2 regions of the Micromonospora sp. NPDC005171 genome follow, and region 1 is predicted to be linked to the other one. Evidence: predicted binding sites of a transcription regulator. Region 1 holds the regulator's gene; the other holds the start of a gene.
The links. Region 1 encodes HrcA, which represses chaperone genes, less so after heat shock. Its sites were predicted from a motif close to GGTTNGCACNCTCNNNNNGAGNGTGCNAACC; they were not measured.

Region 1 (9,134 bases):
CACCTGCTCTCGATCTCGGCGCCGGCCTGCTGGCCTGGCGTGCGGACGTTACACCCATCGTATCGGTTCAACGCGGGCCGCATCGCGCCCATTTCCGCTGGCCGCGATCAACTCCCGGCCCGGAAGTCGTACCTGTCGAAGGTCTCCTGGTTCCGGGTGAACCGGTACGTCGCCCAGTGCATCCGGACCACCGCGCCGGCCTCGTCCCGGGTCAGCCGGAGCAGCTCACCGGCCTCCCGTCCGGAGACCACCCGGAACACGTCCGGTTGGTCCGCCAGCGGGGTGAAGATCGCCGGTGGTCGTCCGGCCGGGTCACCGACCCCGCGCGCCTGCAAGGCGCCGTCATGCCAGGAGAAGACGTACTCGGAGCCCTCGCCCCACCACCGGCCGAGCGCACCACGCAGGGCCGCCGGCGCGGGTGGGCCGGGTCGCCACGGCACGATCTCGGCCGGGTCCTGCTCGACCGCCGCCGCGAGCAGCCGGTGCGACAGATCGAACAGTTCGCTCGCCGTGCCGGACGAGCCGAGCACCGCGGCGCCCATCGCGCCAGGCGTGCCGTCGCCGCCACGGCGGCCGTACACCCCGGCGAGGAAACCGGGCATGGCCCCGTCGTGCCCCACGTGCACCACCCGCTCCCCCTGCGGGATCAGGATCAGCCCGAGCCCGAAGCCGGCGCCCCAGAGCGTCTCGTCGGTGGTGGTCAGCGGCCAGCGCATCTCGTCCAGGGTGCCCGGGGCGAGGACCGCGCCGGCCGGGTCCAGCGCCGCCGGGTCGGCCAGGAACGCCGCCCAGCGGGCCATGTCGGTGGCGGTGCTCCAGAGCTGGGCGGCCGGGCCGACCGCGCCGAAGTCGGTCGACGGTTCCGGGTGCGCCTCGTCGGAGTACGCGTCGACCAGGAACCCGATGGCCGCCGTCGGCCGTGGGGTCACAGTGGTGTCGCTCAGCCCCAGCGGCGTCAGGATCCGCTCGGTGAGCGCCTGCGCCCAGCTTCCGCCCCGGAGCCGGGCGACGAGTTGGCCGAGCACGGCCAGGCCCAGGTTGGAGTAGTGGAACCGACGGCCGGTCGGCAGCACCCGCTCGGCCCGGTCCAGCTCGGCGACCAGTTGGTCGTCGTCCGGCGCGCGCAGGCTGTCCCAGACGTCGCCGAACGGCTCACGTTGCAGGCCACCGGTGTGCGACAGCAACCGGCGTACGGTCAGGTCGCCGTGCGCCGGGAGGTCCAGGTGCCGGCCCACCGGGTCGTCCAGGTCCAGCAGCCCGTCGTCGCGGCACTGGAGGACCAGCACCGCGGTGAACGTCTTGGTGACCGAGCCGATCCGGAACTGGGTGCCCGGCCCCAGCGGGCTGTCGGTGCCGGTCTCGCCGACGGTGCAGCTCCAGAGCGGCCGGTCGGCCCGGTGCAGCGCCGCCGACACCGCCGGCACCCGGGCCTCGGCCTGCACCCGCCGCACCAACCGGTCCAGGTGCTCAGTGCCGCGACCGTCGGGACCGCGCTCGCTCACGCCGTCGCTGCGCTCGCTCACGCCAGGTTCCGGGCGAGCATCGGGCCGAGCGGCGCACCACCGAGCAGGTGCGCGTGCGCGTGGAACACCTCCTGCCCGCCGTACGCGCCGGTGTTGAACATCAGCCGGAAACCGTCGCCGAGCAGGCCCTCGTCCTCGGCCACGGCGGCGGACGTCGCCAGCACGTCGGCGGCCAGCGCCGGGTCGCCCTGGGCGAGCGTCGCGACGTCGGCGTAGTGCTCCTTCGGAATGACCAGGACGTGCACCGGCGCCTTCGGGTCGATGTCGCGGAAGGCGAGGGTGGTGTCGGTCTCCCGGACCACGGTGGCCGGGATCTCCCCGGCGACGATGCGGCAGAACAGGCAGTCGGATCCCATCGGGGCAGTGTAAGGACTAACGGGTCGGGGATGCTCCGGCGCAGCATGCGCCGCCGGCCCTGTTCGCACGGAAGGTACGGCTGAGGCAGGATGGCCGGCATGACGGATCGGGCGGTACTCGTGACCGGGGCCTCGCGCGGGATCGGCCGCGCGGTGGCGACGGCGTTCGCGGCCGACGGCGACCGGGTGGCCATCCACCACCGCGACTCCGCCGACGCGGCCGAGCAGCTACGCGCGCAACTGCCGGGCGCCGGGCACGTGGTGGTCCGCGCCGACCTCACCGACCCGGACGCGGTCCGGGTCATGGTGGACCGGGCCGCCGAGCTGCTCGGCGGGCTGGACGTGCTGGTCAACAACGCCGGGACGTACGGCGACCGCGACGACCCGCACCCGATCTTCGGCGCCTCGTACGACCAGTGGCAGCAGCGCTGGCAACAGGTGCTGGAGACCAACCTGACCGGCGCCGGCAACGTCATCTGGTGCGCCGCCCAGCACATGCGTGAACGCGGCGGGCGAATCGTCAACGTCTCGTCCCGGGGCGCGTTCCGCGGCGAGCCGCACCAGCCGGCGTACGGCGCCAGCAAGGCGGGGCTGAACGCGCTGGGCCAGTCCCTCGCCGTGGCGCTCGCGCCGTACGGCATCGCTGTCGCCACCGTCGCGCCGGGCTTCGTGGCGACCGACATGGTCACCGAGTACCTGCGCGGTGAGGAGGGCGCGGCGATCCGGGCGCAGAGCCCGTTCGACCGGGTGGGCAGACCGGAGGAGATCGCCGCCGCCGTGCACTGGCTGGCCTCGCCGCAGGCCGAGTGGGCCTCCGGCACGATCGTCGACCTCAACGGCGCCTCCTACCTGCGCAGCTGAGGTCGACGCCGCCGGCAGATCACCCGGCCGGGGAGGTGGTTGGCGGTTCGCGGGCGGGTAAGTCCCACCGACATGGCCGACTCCGCGCTGCTGGACCTCACCGCCGACTACCGGGTGGCCGACGGCCACGACGACGACCCTGTGCTGCTCCGCCCCGACGGCACCCCCGTCGACACCTGGCGCGAGGACTACCCGTACGACGAGCGGCTGGACCGCGACGAGTACGACCGCGACAAGCGGCTGCTCCAGATCGAGCTGCTGAAACTCCAGGACTGGATCAAGGAGTCCGGCGAGCGTCTGGTGATCCTCTTCGAGGGCCGGGACGCGGCCGGCAAGGGCGGCACCATCAAACGTTTCATGGAGCACCTCAACCCGCGTGGCGCGTCAGTGGTGGCGCTCGCCAAGCCGGACCAGCGGGAAGCCGCCCAGTGGTACTTCCAGCGGTGGTTGGCACACCTGCCGGCGGCCGGTGAGATCGTGCTGTTCGACCGTTCCTGGTACAACCGGGCCGGTGTGGAGCGGGTGATGGGCTTCTGCAGCCGCAAGGAATACCTGGAGTTCCTGCGGCAGGCCCCAGAGCTGGAACGGATGCTGGTGCGCTCGGGCATCCGGCTGGTCAAGTTCTGGTTCTCCGTCTCCCAGAACGAGCAGCGCACCCGGTTCGCGATCCGCCAGGTGGACCCGGTCCGGCAGTGGAAGCTGTCCCCGATGGACATCGCCTCGCTCGACCGGTGGGACGAGTACACCGAGGCCAAGGAGGCGATGTTCTTCTGGACCGACACGGCCGACGCGCCGTGGACGGTGGTGAAGAGCAACGACAAGAAGCGGGCCCGCCTCGAGGCGATGCGGCACGTGCTGCACCGCTTCGACTACACCGGCAAGGACCCCGAGGTGGTCGGCACACCGGACCCGCAGATCATCGGGCCGGCCGGGCTGGACCTGGGGCCGGAGGAAGAGGTGGTGCCGGTGTTTCCCCGCCCCTGAACGAGCCCGCCGCCCAGGGTCACCAACGGCCGAGGCGGGTGGCGAGCACGCTGAGGGCCGCCACCCCGGCGGTGGAGGTGCGCAGCACAGCCGGCCCGAGGCGTACGGGTCGCCCGCCGGCCTCGGCGAAGGCGGTCAGCTCGGCCGGGGCGATGCCACCCTCCGGGCCGACCACCAGCACGATCTCACCGGCGGTCGGCAGCTCGGCCGTGGTGAGCCGGTCCTCGGCCTCCTCGTGCAGCACGAACCCGGAGGCGGCACCGGCGATCCGACGGGCCACCGTGGCGGTGGACTCGTCCGGCGCGCCGGCCACCACCGGCAGCCACGGCCGGCGGGCCTGCTTGGCCGCCTCCCGGGCGGTGGCCACCCACTTCTCCCGGGCGCGTACGCCCCGGTCGCCGCGCCACTGGGTCACCGAGCGCGATGCCGCCCAGGGCACGATCTCGTCCACCCCGACCTCGGTCATCGCCTGCACGGCCAGCTCGCCCCGGTCGCCCTTGGCGATGCCCTGCACTGTCACCAGACGGGGTACCGGCGCGTCCGCGTACCCCCTTGAGGTGACGGTGACCTCCAAGCTGCCCCGGCCGACGGCAGTGACCACGGCGGCGGCCGTGCCACCCCGGCCGTCGGCGAGCAGCAGTTCCTCGCCGACGCGCAGTCGTTGCACGGTGGCGGCGTGGTGCCCCTCGGGGCCGTCCAGGGTCAGCGCGTCGCTGGCGGGCAGCGCCTCGACCAGGAACAGCGGTGCGGACACCTCAGGCGTGCCCGTTGAACGCGTCGCGCATCCGGGAGAAGAAGCCGCCCTGCTTGGATAACTCGGCGACCTCCTCACCACGGGTCTTGGCGAAGTCGCGCAGCATCTTCTCCTGGTCCGGGTCGAGCTTGGTCGGCGTCCGCACGTCGAGGTGCACGTAGAGGTCGCCTCGGCCGGTGCCGCGCAGGTGCGGCACGCCCCGGGCGCGCAGTCGCAGCGTGCTGGCGGGCTGGGTGCCGGCCTTGACGTCGACGGTCTCCTCGCTGTCCAGCGTCTTGATGGTCAGCCGGGTGCCCAGCGCCGCCGCCGTCATCGGCACGGTGACCCGGCAGTGCAGGTCGTCGCCCTTGCGGGAGTACACGTCGTGGGGGCGCTCGTGGATCTCCACGTAGAGGTCACCGGCGGTGCCGCCACCGGGGCCGACCTCGCCCTGCTGGGCCAGCCGGATCCGCATGCCGTCCTCGACGCCGGCCGGGATCTTGACGGTCAGCGAGCGGCGGGTCCGCACCCGGCCGTCGCCGGCGCAGGTGGGGCAGGGGTGCGGGATGGTGGTGCCGTAGCCCTGGCACACGGTGCACGGCCGGGCGGAGACCACCTGGCCGAGGAAGGTGCGCTGCACCGACTGCACCTCGCCCCGACCGCCGCACGCCTCGCAGGTCGCCAGGTGCGTGCCGGCCGCCGTGCCGGCGCCCGAGCAGGTGGTGCAGAGCACCGCGGTGTCGACGGTGATCGGGGCCTCGACGCCGAACGCCGTCTCGTGCAGGTCGAGTTCGAGTCGCAGGATCGCGTCGGCGCCCGGTCGGGTACGCGGCCGTGGGCCACGGGCACCACCGCCCGCACCGCCGAAGAACGCGTCCATGATGTCCTGGAAACCGACGAACGGGCCGGCGCCTCCGGGGCCGCCCGGGCCTCCGGCGCCGCCGCCACCCGGGGCGAGCGGGTCGCCACCCAGGTCGACGATCTGCCGCTTCCGGTCGTCCGAGAGGACCTCGTACGCGGCGTTGATGTCCTTGAACTTCTCCTGAGCCTCCGGGTCCGGATTGACGTCCGGGTGGAACTGGCGCGCCAGCTTGCGGTAGGCGCGCTTGATCTCGTCATCGGAGGCTTCCCGGCTCACACCGAGAATGCCGTAGTAGTCCCTGGCCACTGCGTTCCGTGTCCTCATGTTCGTCTCGCGTTGCGCCGGTCGGCGGCCGCAGCCGGCCGCATCGGCCCTGACCAATCAGTTCTGGGCCAGCAACTCGCCCACGTAGCGTGCCACGGCGCGCACCGTGGCGATGTTGCCGGGGTAGTCCATCCGGGTGGGCCCCAGCACCCCCAGGCCGCCCACGATCGTGGTGCCCGGGCCGTACCCGGTGCTGACCACCGAGGCGGCGCGCAGGTTGTCGAACTCGTTCTCGTCGCCGATCAGCACCCGGGTCGTGCTCGGCTCGGTCTCACCGATGAGCTTGAGCAGCACGACCTCCTCTTCCAGAGCTTCGAGGATCGGCCGCAGGGAGCCCTGGAAGTCGAGCAGGCCGCCCCGGGTGAGGTTCGCGGTGCCGGCCAACGCGATCCGTTCCTCGTGCCGCTCGACGAGCGTCTCCAGCAGGACTGTGGCGAGCGTGGTCATGGTCGGACGCAGCCCGGTCGGCGCCTCCTCGACCAGCGCCTGCACCAGCGGTGGCGTCTCGGACAGCCGGGCGTTGGCGAGCTTCTCGTTGATCAGTCGGCGCAGGTCGGTGACGTCGTCGGCCGGCACCGGCCCGGGCAGCTCCACGAGCCGCTGCTCCACCCGCCCGGTGTCCGCGATCATGACGAGCATCAGCCGGGTGGTGGAGATCGGCACCAGTTCCAGGTGCCGCACCGAGGAGCGGGCCAGGCTCGGGTACTGCACGACGGCGACCTGGCGGGTCAGCTGGGCGAGCAGTCGAACCGTGCGGTGCACCACGTCGTCGAGGTCGACAGCGCCGACCAGGAAGCGCTCGATGGCCCGGCGCTCGGCCGGGCTGAGCGGCTTGACCCGGGACAACCGGTCGACGAAGAGGCGGTAGCCACGGTCGGTGGGCACCCGGCCGGCACTGGTGTGCGGCTGCCGGATGTAGCCCTCCTCCTCGAGCACGGCCATGTCGTTGCGGACCGTGGCCGGGGAGACCCCGAGCTGGTGCCGTTCGACCAGCGCCTTGCTGCCGACCGGCTCCTGGGTGGAGACGTAGTCCTCGACGATGGCGCGGAGCACGGCGAGTTTCCGGTCGTCGAGACCCATCCTCCGCACCTCCTGTCGCACGTTGGCCACCGGCACCCTGGGCCGGTCGGGCCGTCCTGGCACTCGACTGTAGCGAGTGCCAGTCTACGTCGGCGGGCCCGCCGACGCGATGATCAACGGCCACCCGTCGGTGCGGCCCGCGCCACCCCGCTGGGCCGTTCGGCCCGCACTGCCCGGCGGTGTCGCTCTGGTGCGGCGTTGCCAACGGCCCCTACCGTGACATCCATGACTGAACCTCCCCGCCCTCCCGGATCGGGCGACCCCGGCAACTACCCGCCGGAGCCCACCTCCCCGGGCCCGTCCCCGTCGGCCGAGCCGCCCACCGCACCACTGTCCGGGGCTCCCGGCCCGGCCGGCTATCCCCCGGCCGGTGGCTATCCGCCGCCCACCGGTGACCAACCGCCGTCAGGTGGCTACCCTCCGGCAGGCGGCTACCCTCTGCCCGGGGGCTATCCCCCACCCGGCGGCTACCCGCCCGGCGGCTACCCGTCCGGCGGGGCCTACGGCGGCCCCGGCGGCGGCTACGCCAACAACGAGGACAAGACCTGGGCGCTTGTCGCGCACTTCGGCGGCGCCCTCGGCGCGCTGGTCAGCTTCGGTCCGCTGGGCTTCGTCGCCCCGCTCATCGCCTATCTGGCCCGCGGCCAGCAGTCGCCGACCGTCCGGGCACACGCGCTGGCCGCCCTGAACTTCCAGATCCTCTGGTCGATCATCGCGTTTGTGCTGCTCTTCGTGAGCTGGTGCCTGCTCTTCCTGCCCAGCATCGCCGTCGTGGTGATCCAGATTCTGTTCGGGATCATCGCCGGCATGAAGGCCAACGAGGGCACCCCGTACCGCTACCCGATGACAGCGAACTTCATCAAGTGACCCGGGCCGGCCGCTCTCCCGGCCGGTCCGGAGCTCCGCTGCCCTCGTCCCGGGGCAGCGGGCCACTCAGGGCAGCAGGTCGCGGACGACAGCGTCGGCGAGTAGCCGCCCGCGCAGGGTGAGCACCGCCTGGCCGGCGGCGTACTCGTCGGCGGCCAGCAGGCCGCCGGCCAGCGCCCGCTCGGCGCCGGCCCGCCCGGTGGCGTCGAGCACCGCCAGCGGGAGACCGCTGGCCAGCCGCAGCCGCAGCATCACGTCCTCCATGTGCGCCTCGTCGACGGTGAGCACCTCCCGGGCCAGGCCGGGAGACGCGCCGGCGGCCAACCGCTGGGCGTACGCCGAGGGGTGCTTCACGTTCCACCAGCGCACCCCGCCGACGTGGCTGTGCGCCCCGGGCCCCAGCCCCCACCAGTCCGCGCCGGTCCAGTAGAGCAGGTTGTGCCGGCAGCGGGCCTCCTCGGTGCGGGCCCAGTTGGAGACCTCGTACCAGGAGAGCCCGGCCGCGTCGAGCGCGGCCTCCGCGGCCAGGTAGCGGTCCGCGGCCACGTCGTCACTGGGGTACGCCAGCTCGCCGCGCTTCATCCGGGCGGCGAGCCGGGTGCCGTCCTCGACGATCAGGGCGTACGCGCTGACGTGGTCCACCCCGGCGGCGACGACCTGCTCCAGCGAGGCCGCGAAGTCCTCGGCCCGCTCCCCCGGGGTGCCGTAGATCAGGTCCAGGTTGACGTGCTCGAATCCGGCGTCGCGCGCCTCCAGGGCGGCGGCGGTGGCCCGGCCCGCGCTGTGTTTGCGGTCCAGGATCGCCAGCACCCCCGGGGAGGCGGACTGCATGCCCAGCGAGATCCGGGTGTAGCCGGCGGCCCGCAGCAGCTTCAACGATTCCGGGGTGACCGACTCGGGGTTGGCCTCGGTGGTCACCTCGGCGTCGGCGGCCATCCCCCAGGTGCTGTCGATGCCGTCGAGGATGCGGGCCAGGTCGTCGGCGGGGAGCAGGGTGGGCGTGCCGCCGCCGACGAAGACGGTGTCGACCCGGGGCGGCGGGTTGTCGCCGAGCACCCGGGCGGCGAGCGTCAGCTCGGCCAGGACGGTGTCGGCGTACCCCTCGCGGCTGGCGCCGCCGCCCAGTTCGGCAGCCGTGTAGGTGTTGAAGTCGCAGTAGCCGCAGCGGCTGGCGCAGAACGGCACGTGGACGTACACGCCGAAGCCGCGCCGACCGACCGCCGCGGTGGCGGAGGCGGGCAACGATCCGTCGACGGGGACGGTCTCACCATCTGGAAGGACGCCGGGCATGGCCACTAGTGTGCCCGGCATGACCTCTCCCGACGTCCTCGTGCGGGTCGCCACGGCCCGTGGGGTGACCACCCTCACCCTGGACAGCCCATCCAACCGCAACGCGCTCTCCACCGGCCTGATGACCCAACTGCTGGCCGGGCTGGCGGACGCGGTCGCCGACGAGGCGGTCCGGGTGATCGTGCTCGACCACACCGGCCCGGTCTTCTGCTCGGGTGCGGACCTGAAGGAGACGGCCGCGGCGTACGCCAGCG
Region 2 (9,134 bases), on a different contig from region 1:
GTCCTCGCCCAGTTTCGGTGTGCGCAGCCGGACGTGCTCCAGGCAGGCGCCGAGCGCGTTGGAGTTGAGCCGGCTGCGGATCTGGGCCGCCGCCGCGAGGTACAGGTCGCGCATGGTCCCGCCGAAGATGACCATCTCGGGGTTGAAGACGTTCACCAGGTTGGCCACCCCGAAGCCGAGCCAGTCGCCGGCCTGGCGGACCGCCGTCTGGGCCCGGGCGTCCCCCCGGTCGGCGGCGTCGAAGACCGCCAGCAGCGCGTCGCGGCCCCGGGCGTCGGAGCGTCCGGCCGCGCGCAGCAGGCCGTGCTCGCCGATCTCGGTCTCCCAGCAGCCCCGGGAGCCGCACTCACAGGGTCTGCCGTCGCGGACCACCTTCATGTGGCCCACCTCGCCGCCGTACCCGCCGTGCCCGGTCAGTCGGCGCCCACCGGCGATGATGCCGGCACCCACGCCGACGTCGCCGTACAGGTAGAGGACGTTGTCGCACCCCGCCGCCACACCCCGTGCGTGCTCGGCGAACGCGGCGACGTCTGCCACGTTGCCCACGGTGATCGGCACGTCGATGCCCAACTCGTCGGCGAGGGCCGCGCCGATCGGCTCGTCCACCCAACCGGTGGTGGGGCCGAGTCGGACCAGGCCGTCGTCCCGGCGGACCATGCCGCAGACCGCGACGCCGGCACCGACGCAGATCGCGTCCGCCGGCACCAGCTGCTGCATCTCCTTGACGGCGCCGGCCAGCAGCGGCGCGGCCTCCGCGGCCAGCAGGCCACGCGGCCGGTCCAGGTCCCGGCGGTCCAGGACCGCGCCACCCAGCCCGATCCGGGCCGCGCGCAGCCGGTCCACCTCCACTGAGTACGCGTACGCGTAGACCCGGGTCGACTCGGGCCGGACGACAAGTGACGGTCGTCCGGCCCGGCCGGTCTCCTTCGGTGCTCCCTCGCTGACCAGCCCCACTGCGGACAGGTCGGCGGTGAGCGCGCCGATGGTGCTGCGGTTGAGGCCCAGCGTGGTGGTCAGTTCGGCACGCGTTGTCGCCCCGTGGACGTGCACGTGCCGCAGCAGGGCACCGAGGTTCTGCCGTCGGACGTCATCCTGGCTTGGTCCTGGGCGCATGCTGGTGCTACCTCCCGCGGTCAGCGGGTGCCGGTGGCTGCCGCGCGGCGGCGGGAGAGCGCGTCGACGCTGGCGGCGAGCAGCAGTACGACGCCGGTGACCACGTACTTGACTCCCGCGCTGTACCCCATCAGGCCCATTCCGTTTTCGATGACCGCGACCACCGCGCCGCCGAGTACGGCGTCGAGGACGCGGCCCTTGCCACCGAAGAGGCTGGTGCCGCCGATCACCGCTGCGCCGACCGCGTAGAGCAGTACGTTACTGCCCCCGGTGTTGGGGTCGACCGAGTTGGCCCGGCTGGCCGCCACGATGCCACCGATGGCGGCCATGGACGAGCAGATCACGAAGACGGAGATCCGGATCCGGTCGACTTCGATGCCGGCCCGGCGGGCGGCTTCCCGGTTGCCGCCGACGGCGTAGATGTGCCGGCCGTAGCTGGTGCGTTGCAGCACGAAGGTCCAGATGACGAGCAGCACCGCGATGATCGGCACCACGATCGGCACACCCTTGAGCGAGACGATGAGGACGTTGCGGCTGCGCTCCAGGTTGAGCACGTACACGGCGGTGCCGAGGATGACGGCGAGGCCGGCGATCCGCAGGGCCACCACCGCGATCGGGTCGGTGATCAGACCCCGGGTCACGCGGTTGCGGTGGCGCAGCAGTTGCACCGCCGCGTAGCCGATGACCGCGAGGGCGGTCAGCGCCCAGCCCAGCGTGGGGGCGAGGTTGCGGTTGGCGATGGCGACCAGCACCTCGTCGCGGACGGAGATGTTGGTGCCCTCCTTGACGAGCAGCAACACGACGCCCTGGAAGGCGAGGAAGCCGGCGAGGGTGACCACGAAGGACGGGATGCCGATCTTCGCGACGAGCATGCCGAGCGTGGTGCCGATGACCACACCGGTGGCGACTGCGGCGAGCACGGCGACCCACCACGGGTAGCCGAGCACGGTGACCACATTGGCCAGCACCGCGGCGCAGACGCCGCTGGCGAAGCCTGCGGAGAGGTCGATCTCGCCGAGCAGCAGCACGAAGACCAGGCCCATCGCGATCAGCGTGACCGCCGCGCCCTGGGTGAAGAGGTTGGCGAAGTTGCCGGCCGACAGGAACGACGACGGCCGCATGATCGCGAAGACGGTGCAGAGCACGATCAGCCCGAGCACGGCCGGTAGCGCGCCGACGTCGCCACCGCGTACCCGACTGAAGTAGTTGCGGACGTGGCCTCCGACGGTCGGCGCCGGTGTGACGGCCGCGGGGCCGTCCTTCCGCACGGCGGTGGTGGTCATCGGACGCCTCCTGAGATCGAGTCGGCCGGCTGCGGGCCGTCGCCGTTGCTGCCCGGGTCGGTGGCGAGGCCGAGCCCGCCCGAGCGCCCGGCGGTGATCAGCTCGACCACCTGGGCGTGGGTGATGTCGGTGGTCTTCACCTGGGCGACCATCTGGCCGAGGTACAGCGCGGCGATCCGGTCGGAGACGGCAAAGACGTCGTTCATGTTGTGCGAGATGAGCACCACGGCCAGGCCGTTGTCGGCGAGGCGGCGGACCAGTTCGAGCACCTGGGCGGTCTGTGCCACGCCGAGCGCGGCGGTCGGCTCGTCCAGGATGACGAGCTTGCTGTTCCACAGCACCGCCTTGGCGATGGCCACGGTCTGGCGCTGGCCACCGGAGAGGCTGGAGACGTGCTGGCGCAGTGAGGTGACGGTGCGGATGGAGAGCCCCGCCAGCGTTTCGGCGGCGAGCTGTTCCATGGTCGGCTCGTCCAGGACGATGCCGCTGCGCTTCTCCCGGCCGAGGAACATGTTCTGCACGATGTCCAGGTTGTCGCAGAGCGCGAGGTCCTGGTAGACGACCTCGATGCCGAGCGTGGCGGCGTCGCGGGGGCTGCCGATGTGCACCGGTTCACCGTTGAACAGGAATTCGCCAGCGTCGGTGGGGTGGATGCCGCTGATGCACTTCACCAGGGTCGACTTGCCGGCGCCGTTGTCGCCGACCAGTGCGGTCACTTCGCCCGGGTGGACGGTCAGGGCGACGTCGCGGAGCACCTGGACGGGACCGAAGCTCTTGTCGATCCCGCGGAGTTCCAGCAGGGGGGTCGCGGACACGGGGGTCTCCTTCTTAAGGGAGGGTCGGGGCCCGTCCGGCGGGCGCCGCCCGGCACGGGAGGGTGCTCCCGTGCCGGGCGGCGATGGTCGTTCCGGCGGGTACTGCGGCGTCGGTCAGCTGATGCCGGCTTCGGCGCAGAACTTGGCGTACGCCGCGGTGCAGACCTCTTCCTTGGTCACATAGCCGTCGGCGATGACGTCCTTGACGCTCTCCTTGTAGATGGCCTTTGGCGTGAGCAGCACCGAGGGAACGTCCCGGTCACCGTCCTTGACCGTCTGGCCGGTGTCCTTCTTCTCGCCCTTGGCGAGGGCGATGGCCAGGTCGGAGGCGGCCTTGGCCTCTTCCCGGACCGCCTTGTAGACGGTCATGCACTGGTCGCCGGCGAGGATGTTCTGCAGGCCCTCGGTGCTGGCGTCCTGCCCGGTCACCGGCACCTTGCCGTTGAGCTTGTTCTTCTTCAGGATCGAGATGGCCGCGTTGCCGAGACCGTCGTTGGCGGCCAGCACGCCGTCGATCTTGCCGTTGGCCTTGGTGAGCTGCTGCTCGAAGATCGTCGCGGCCTGCGCGTTGTCCCACGCGGGCACCGCGTCCTCAGGGCCCTTGACGTACTCCTTGGCGTCGAACTTCGGCTTGAGCACCGAGTCGTAGCCGGCCTTGAAGAGGGTGGCGTTGTTGTCGGTGGGGGAGCCGTTCAGGTACGCCACGACGGGGTTCTTGGCGCCCTTCTCGGTCAGGCACTTCGACAGACCCTCGCCCTGGAGCTTGCCGACGGTCTCGTTGTCGAAGCTGACGTAGTACTGGGCCGAGCCGCCGAGGGTGAGCCGGTCGTAGTCGATGGTGGCGACGCCCTGCGACTTGGCCTTGTCGAGTACGGCCTTGCCGGTGCCGGAGTCCAGGTTGACGATCATCAGGGCGGTGACGCCGCCGGTGATCATCTGGTCGGCGATGGTCTGGAAGGCGGTCTTGTCGTTCTGAGCGTTCTGGATGTCGTACTGGACGCCCGCAGTCTTGAACGCCTCCTCCAGGAACCGGCGGTCCGCGGTCTCCCAGCGGGCCGAGGACTTGCTGTCCGGGAGGATCACGCCGATCTTGGGGGTCTTGGCGGAGTCGGCCGAGCCGGAGCCGGAGTCATCGCTGCAGGCGGTCAAGCCGCCGGTCGTGAGCAGGCCCACGGCGGCGATGGTGAGGATCCCCTTACGCATGTGCAGGGTCCTTTCGGAGGTGGGGGAGGTGTTGTTTTGTTGTGTCCGGCAACGTATTTCGCGTCACACCGGATCCACAAGACCGCGCAGGTGCATAGTTTGTTGGTAGCGATAACAATTCAGCAACGCGACTGTTACTCCCCGGGTATCCCACGGGGAGTCGACGTAACGAGGACCGTCAGCGGGTCTGCAACGGCGCGGTGCGGGCGTCGGTCAGCGCCACCAGATCCGCCGCGGCCAGTTCGAGTTGCAGGCCGCGCCGACCAGCCGAGACGAAGATCGTCGGGAGATCCAGCGCGGACTCGTCCAGCACGGTGGGCAACCGTCGACGCTGCCCGAGCGGGCTGATCCCACCGCGTACGTAACCGGTGGCCCGCTCGGCGACCGCCCGATCGGCCAACGCCGCCCGCTTGCCGCCGCCCGCCGCCGCGAGGGCCTTGAGATCCAGCTCGCCGGTGACCGGAACGACCGCCACGGTGAGCGCGCCGTCGACAGCGGTCACCAGCGACTTGAACACGCGCTCCGGTGCCACGCCGAGGGCCACCGCGACCAACGCGCCGTAGTTCGGGGCGTCCGGGGCCACCTGGTAGGGATGGGTGCGATGCGCGATGCCGCGCTTGACCAACAGTGCCGTTGCCGGCGTGCCCTGTCCCGCCACAGCGACGAGGCTAGTCCACCGGCCGGCCGAGGCGACGCTGGTCCACCGGGCGGCGGAGGCGACGCGGGTCCACCGGCCGGCCGCAGCGACGCTAGTCGACCGGCCGACCGATCAGCACCGTCGGTGCGCCGTCGACCCGGGTGAGCACCAGACTCGCCGCCGCGTCCCCGGCCAGCCGCAGGTCCCGCCGGAGCTGCTCCGGGGTGAGTGCCGAACCCCGCTTGAGGATCTCCACGCGGCCCACCCGACGGTCGCGCAGCAGTGCCCGCAGGCGCTTGAGCGAGAACGGCAACACGTCGGTGATCTCCAGACAGCGCGCGAACGGGGTGGGGATCGGCTGGTCGGCGTAGAGGTAGGCGATGCTCGGATCGCCCAGGGTGGCGTCCAGTTCGGTGGCCAGCTCGGCCACGAGGTGCGCGCGGACCACCGCCGGATCCGGGTCGTACAGGTAGCGGCGCGGCACCCCGACCGGCGCCTCGGCGGCACCTGAGCCGGTGAGCTGGTGGCGGTGGGTCTCGGCGCCCCGCTGGCGGTAGAGGGTGGCGCGGCGGGGCACCTCCGCCAGCTCACCGCACCAGAGCGCGGCCTCGACCAGGTCGCCGTCCACACCGACCCACTCGGCCTCCGCGCCGGCCGGAATGAGCGCGTGGTCCAGGCCCGGCGCCACCTTCACCACGGTGCGCGGCACCCGCTCCGCCAGCCCCGTGACGAAGTCCCACGGCGGCGAGTAGGCGCGCGGGTCGAAGATCCGCCGCCCGGTGCCGGTGGCGCGGCGGGCCGGATCGCAGAAGACCCCGTCGACCCCTGACACGTCGAACCCGGTCGCGTCGCCGCACTCGACGGTGAACAGCTCGGCCAGGCCGGCCGCCTCGGCGTTGGCGGCGGCCATGGCCGCGGTCACCGGGTCGGCCTCCACCCCGTACACCCGGATGCCGGCGCGGGCGGCGGCCAGCGCGTCGGCCCCGAGCCCGCACCCGAGATCGGCCAGTGTGCGCACGCCGGCCGCGGACAACCGGGCGGCCCGTCGGTCGGCGACCACCCGGCGGGTGGCCTGCTCCAGGCCGGGGCGGGTGAGGAACATCCCAGCGGCGGCCGAGCCGAACTTGCCGACCGCCCGGTGGCGCAGCTCGGCCTGGGTGAGCGCCGCCGCGGCCAACGTCGGCGGCACCCCGGCCGCGCGCAGCGCCGACGCCGCGACCAGTGGATCACCGCCGGCCAGCCCGGCCGCCGCCGTGAGCGCGGCCGACCCCTCAGGGGTACGCAGCGCCGCGAGCTGATCGAGATCCACCCGGCCATTGTCCCGGCCGACCCGAAAATACTGGCTGGCGGGGCGCGACGCGCTGGCACTCTCCTTGACGGAGTGCTAGCCACGGAATAACCTGCGATTAGCACTCTCACCCTGAGGGTGCCAGCTTCCGGGTCTCGCGACCCGGGTGCGCACGCCAGGCGGACCGGCACCCGCGACGACGGCACCGCCCGGTGGCATGAGGCAGATTGACGCTGGTCAGCCCCGCTGGCCAGCAACGAAACCAGTACCCCAGGAGGGTATGCCCGTGACTACCGCGACCAAGGTTGCGATCAAGCCGCTCGAGGACCGCATCGTGGTCCAGGCGAACGAGGCTGAGACCACCACGGCGTCGGGCATCGTGATCCCCGACACCGCCAAGGAGAAGCCGCAGGAGGGCACCGTCCTCGCTGTGGGCCCGGGGCGCGTCGACGACAACGGCAACCGGGTTCCGGTTGACGTCCAGGTCGGCGACACCGTCCTCTACTCGAAGTACGGCGGCACCGAGGTCAAGTACGCCGGCGAGGAGTACCTGGTGCTCTCCGCCCGCGACGTCCTCGCGGTCATCGAGAAGTAAGCAACCGATCAGTGCCACTGCCCCGGTCCGGCTCGCCGGGCCGGGGCAATGGCGCTTCGAAGGGACATTAATGGCGAAGATCCTGAGCTTCTCGGACGACGCCCGGCACCTGCTGGAGCACGGTGTCAACGCCCTCGCGGACGCGGTCAAGGTCACCCTCGGCCCGCGCGGGCGCAACGTCGTCCTGGACAAGAAATTCGGTGCGCCGACGATCACCAACGATGGTGTGACCATCGCCAAGGAGATCGAGCTCACCAACCCGTACGAGAACCTTGGCGCGCAGCTGGTCAAGGAGGTGGCGACCAAGACCAACGACGTCGCCGGCGACGGGACCACCACCGCGACCGTGCTGGCCCAGGCGATGGTTCGCGAGGGTCTGCGCAACGTGACCGCCGGGACCAACCCGGCCGGGCTCAAGCGGGGCATCGACGCGGCGGCCACCAAGGTCTCCGAGGCGCTGCTCGGCCGTGCCGCCGAGGTCACCAGCAAGGAGTCGATCGCGAACGTGGCGACGATCTCCGCGCAGGACTCCACGATCGGCGACCTGATCGCCGAGGCGATGGAGCGCGTCGGCCGCGACGGTGTCATCACCGTCGAGGAAGGCTCGATGCTCACCACCGAACTGGACGTGACCGAGGGTCTCCAGTTCGACAAGGGCTTCATCTCGCCGAACTTCGTCACCGACCTGGAGAGCCAGGAGTCCGTCCTCGAGGACGCGTACATCCTGGTCACCACCCAGAAGATCTCGGCGATCGAGGAGCTGCTGCCGCTGCTGGAGAAGGTCCTGCAGAACAGCAAGCCCCTCCTGATCATCGCCGAGGACGTGGACGGCCAGGCGCTCTCCACCCTGGTGGTCAACTCGCTGCGCAAGACCCTCAAGGTCTGCGCGGTCAAGGCCCCGGGCTTCGGTGACCGGCGCAAGGCGATGCTCCAGGACATCGCGATCTCCACGGGCGCCGAGCTGGTCGCCCCGGAGCTGGGCTACAAGCTCGACCAGGTCGGCCTGGAGGTGCTTGGCACCGCTCGGCGCGTCGTGGTCGACAAGGAGAACACCACGATCGTCGACGGCGGTGGCCAGAAGGCCGACGTCGCCGACCGGGTGTCCCAGATCCGCAAGGAGATCGAGGCTTCGGACTCCGACTGGGACCGGGAGAAGCTGGCCGAGCGGCTGGCGAAGCTCTCCGGTGGCATCGCCGTCATCAAGGCCGGCGCGGCGACCGAAGTCGAGATGAAGGAGCGCAAGCACCGCATCGAGGACGCCATCGCGGCGACCAAGGCCGCGGTCGAGGAGGGCACTGTGCCCGGCGGCGGCGCCGCCCTGGTGCAGATCCTCTCGGTGCTCGACGACGACCTGGGCTTCACCGGTGACGAGAAGGTCGGCGTCTCGGTCGTACGCAAGGCGCTCGTCGAGCCGCTGCGCTGGATCGCCCAGAACGCCGGTCACGACGGCTACGTCGTGACCCAGAAGGTCGCTGACCTCAAGTGGGGCAACGGCCTCGACGCCGCCAAGGGCGAGTACGTCGACCTGGTCAAGGCCGGCATCATCGACCCGGTGAAGGTGACCCGCAACGCGGTCACCAACGCCGCCTCGATCGCCGGTCTGCTGCTCACCACGGAGAGCCTCGTGGTGGAGAAGCCGGAGCAGGCCGAGCCGGCCGCCGCCGGCGGGCACGGCCACGGCCACCAGCACGGCCCGGGCTTCTGACCCGGTAGCGACACTCGTTCCGGGGCACACCGCCATATGGCGGTGTGCCCCGGTTCGTTCTGTAGGTTGGTAGGTCATTACCGAACGCTGACGTTGTTGGCGACCGGGCGAGATGATCGCGCACACTGGGCCGATGAGCACCACGTCACGGCGATACGCCGCGTTGGCCGGAATCACCGCCGCCGCCGTCGCGATCGGGATCGCCGAACCGGTCGCGGTGTTGACCGGCCCCCGCTCGGCGCCACTGGTCGCGGTCGGCGGGGTCATCGTCGACGCCGTCCCCGAGTCGCTGAAGCAGTTCGCCATCGACCTCTTCGGCACCGCCGACAAGATCGCGCTGCTGGTCGGCACGGCCGTGTTGCTGGGAGGCTTCGCCGCGCTCTTCGGCGTACTGGCGGTCCGCCGGCTGGCACTCGGCCTGGCCGGCATCGCCGCGTTCGGCGCCATCGGCGTGGCCGCCGCGTTGACCCGTTCCGGCGCCGACCTCGCCGACGC

Region 2: groES (co-chaperone GroES) is a predicted target of HrcA. The motif match lies at 6,456-6,486, and genes of this name have one in related genera.

Annotation. Positions count from the first base shown of each region.
Region 1 is NZ_JBEXIM010000023.1:8,666-17,799, forward strand. Features, by position in the region: gene ABZU74_RS23300 (serine hydrolase domain-containing protein) at 108-1,502, opposite strand; gene ABZU74_RS23305 (histidine triad nucleotide-binding protein) at 1,520-1,879, opposite strand; gene ABZU74_RS23310 (SDR family oxidoreductase) at 1,979-2,740, shown strand; gene ppk2 (polyphosphate kinase 2) at 2,813-3,724, shown strand; gene ABZU74_RS23320 (16S rRNA (uracil(1498)-N(3))-methyltransferase) at 3,744-4,478, opposite strand; gene dnaJ (molecular chaperone DnaJ) at 4,480-5,625, opposite strand; gene hrcA (heat-inducible transcriptional repressor HrcA) at 5,701-6,723, opposite strand; gene ABZU74_RS23335 (DUF4870 domain-containing protein) at 6,949-7,590, shown strand; gene hemW (radical SAM family heme chaperone HemW) at 7,657-8,880, opposite strand; gene ABZU74_RS23345 (enoyl-CoA hydratase-related protein) at 8,900-9,134, shown strand, end outside.
Region 2 is NZ_JBEXIM010000051.1:1,507-10,640, reverse strand. Features, by position in the region: gene ABZU74_RS31275 (ROK family protein) at 1-1,113, opposite strand, end outside; gene ABZU74_RS31270 (ABC transporter permease) at 1,134-2,396, opposite strand; gene ABZU74_RS31265 (ATP-binding cassette domain-containing protein) at 2,393-3,211, opposite strand; gene ABZU74_RS31260 (substrate-binding domain-containing protein) at 3,326-4,414, opposite strand; gene ybaK (Cys-tRNA(Pro) deacylase) at 4,593-5,072, opposite strand; gene ABZU74_RS31250 (methyltransferase domain-containing protein) at 5,164-6,360, opposite strand; gene groES (co-chaperone GroES) at 6,620-6,934, shown strand; gene groL (chaperonin GroEL) at 7,005-8,639, shown strand; gene ABZU74_RS31235 (molybdopterin-dependent oxidoreductase) at 8,773-9,134, shown strand, end outside.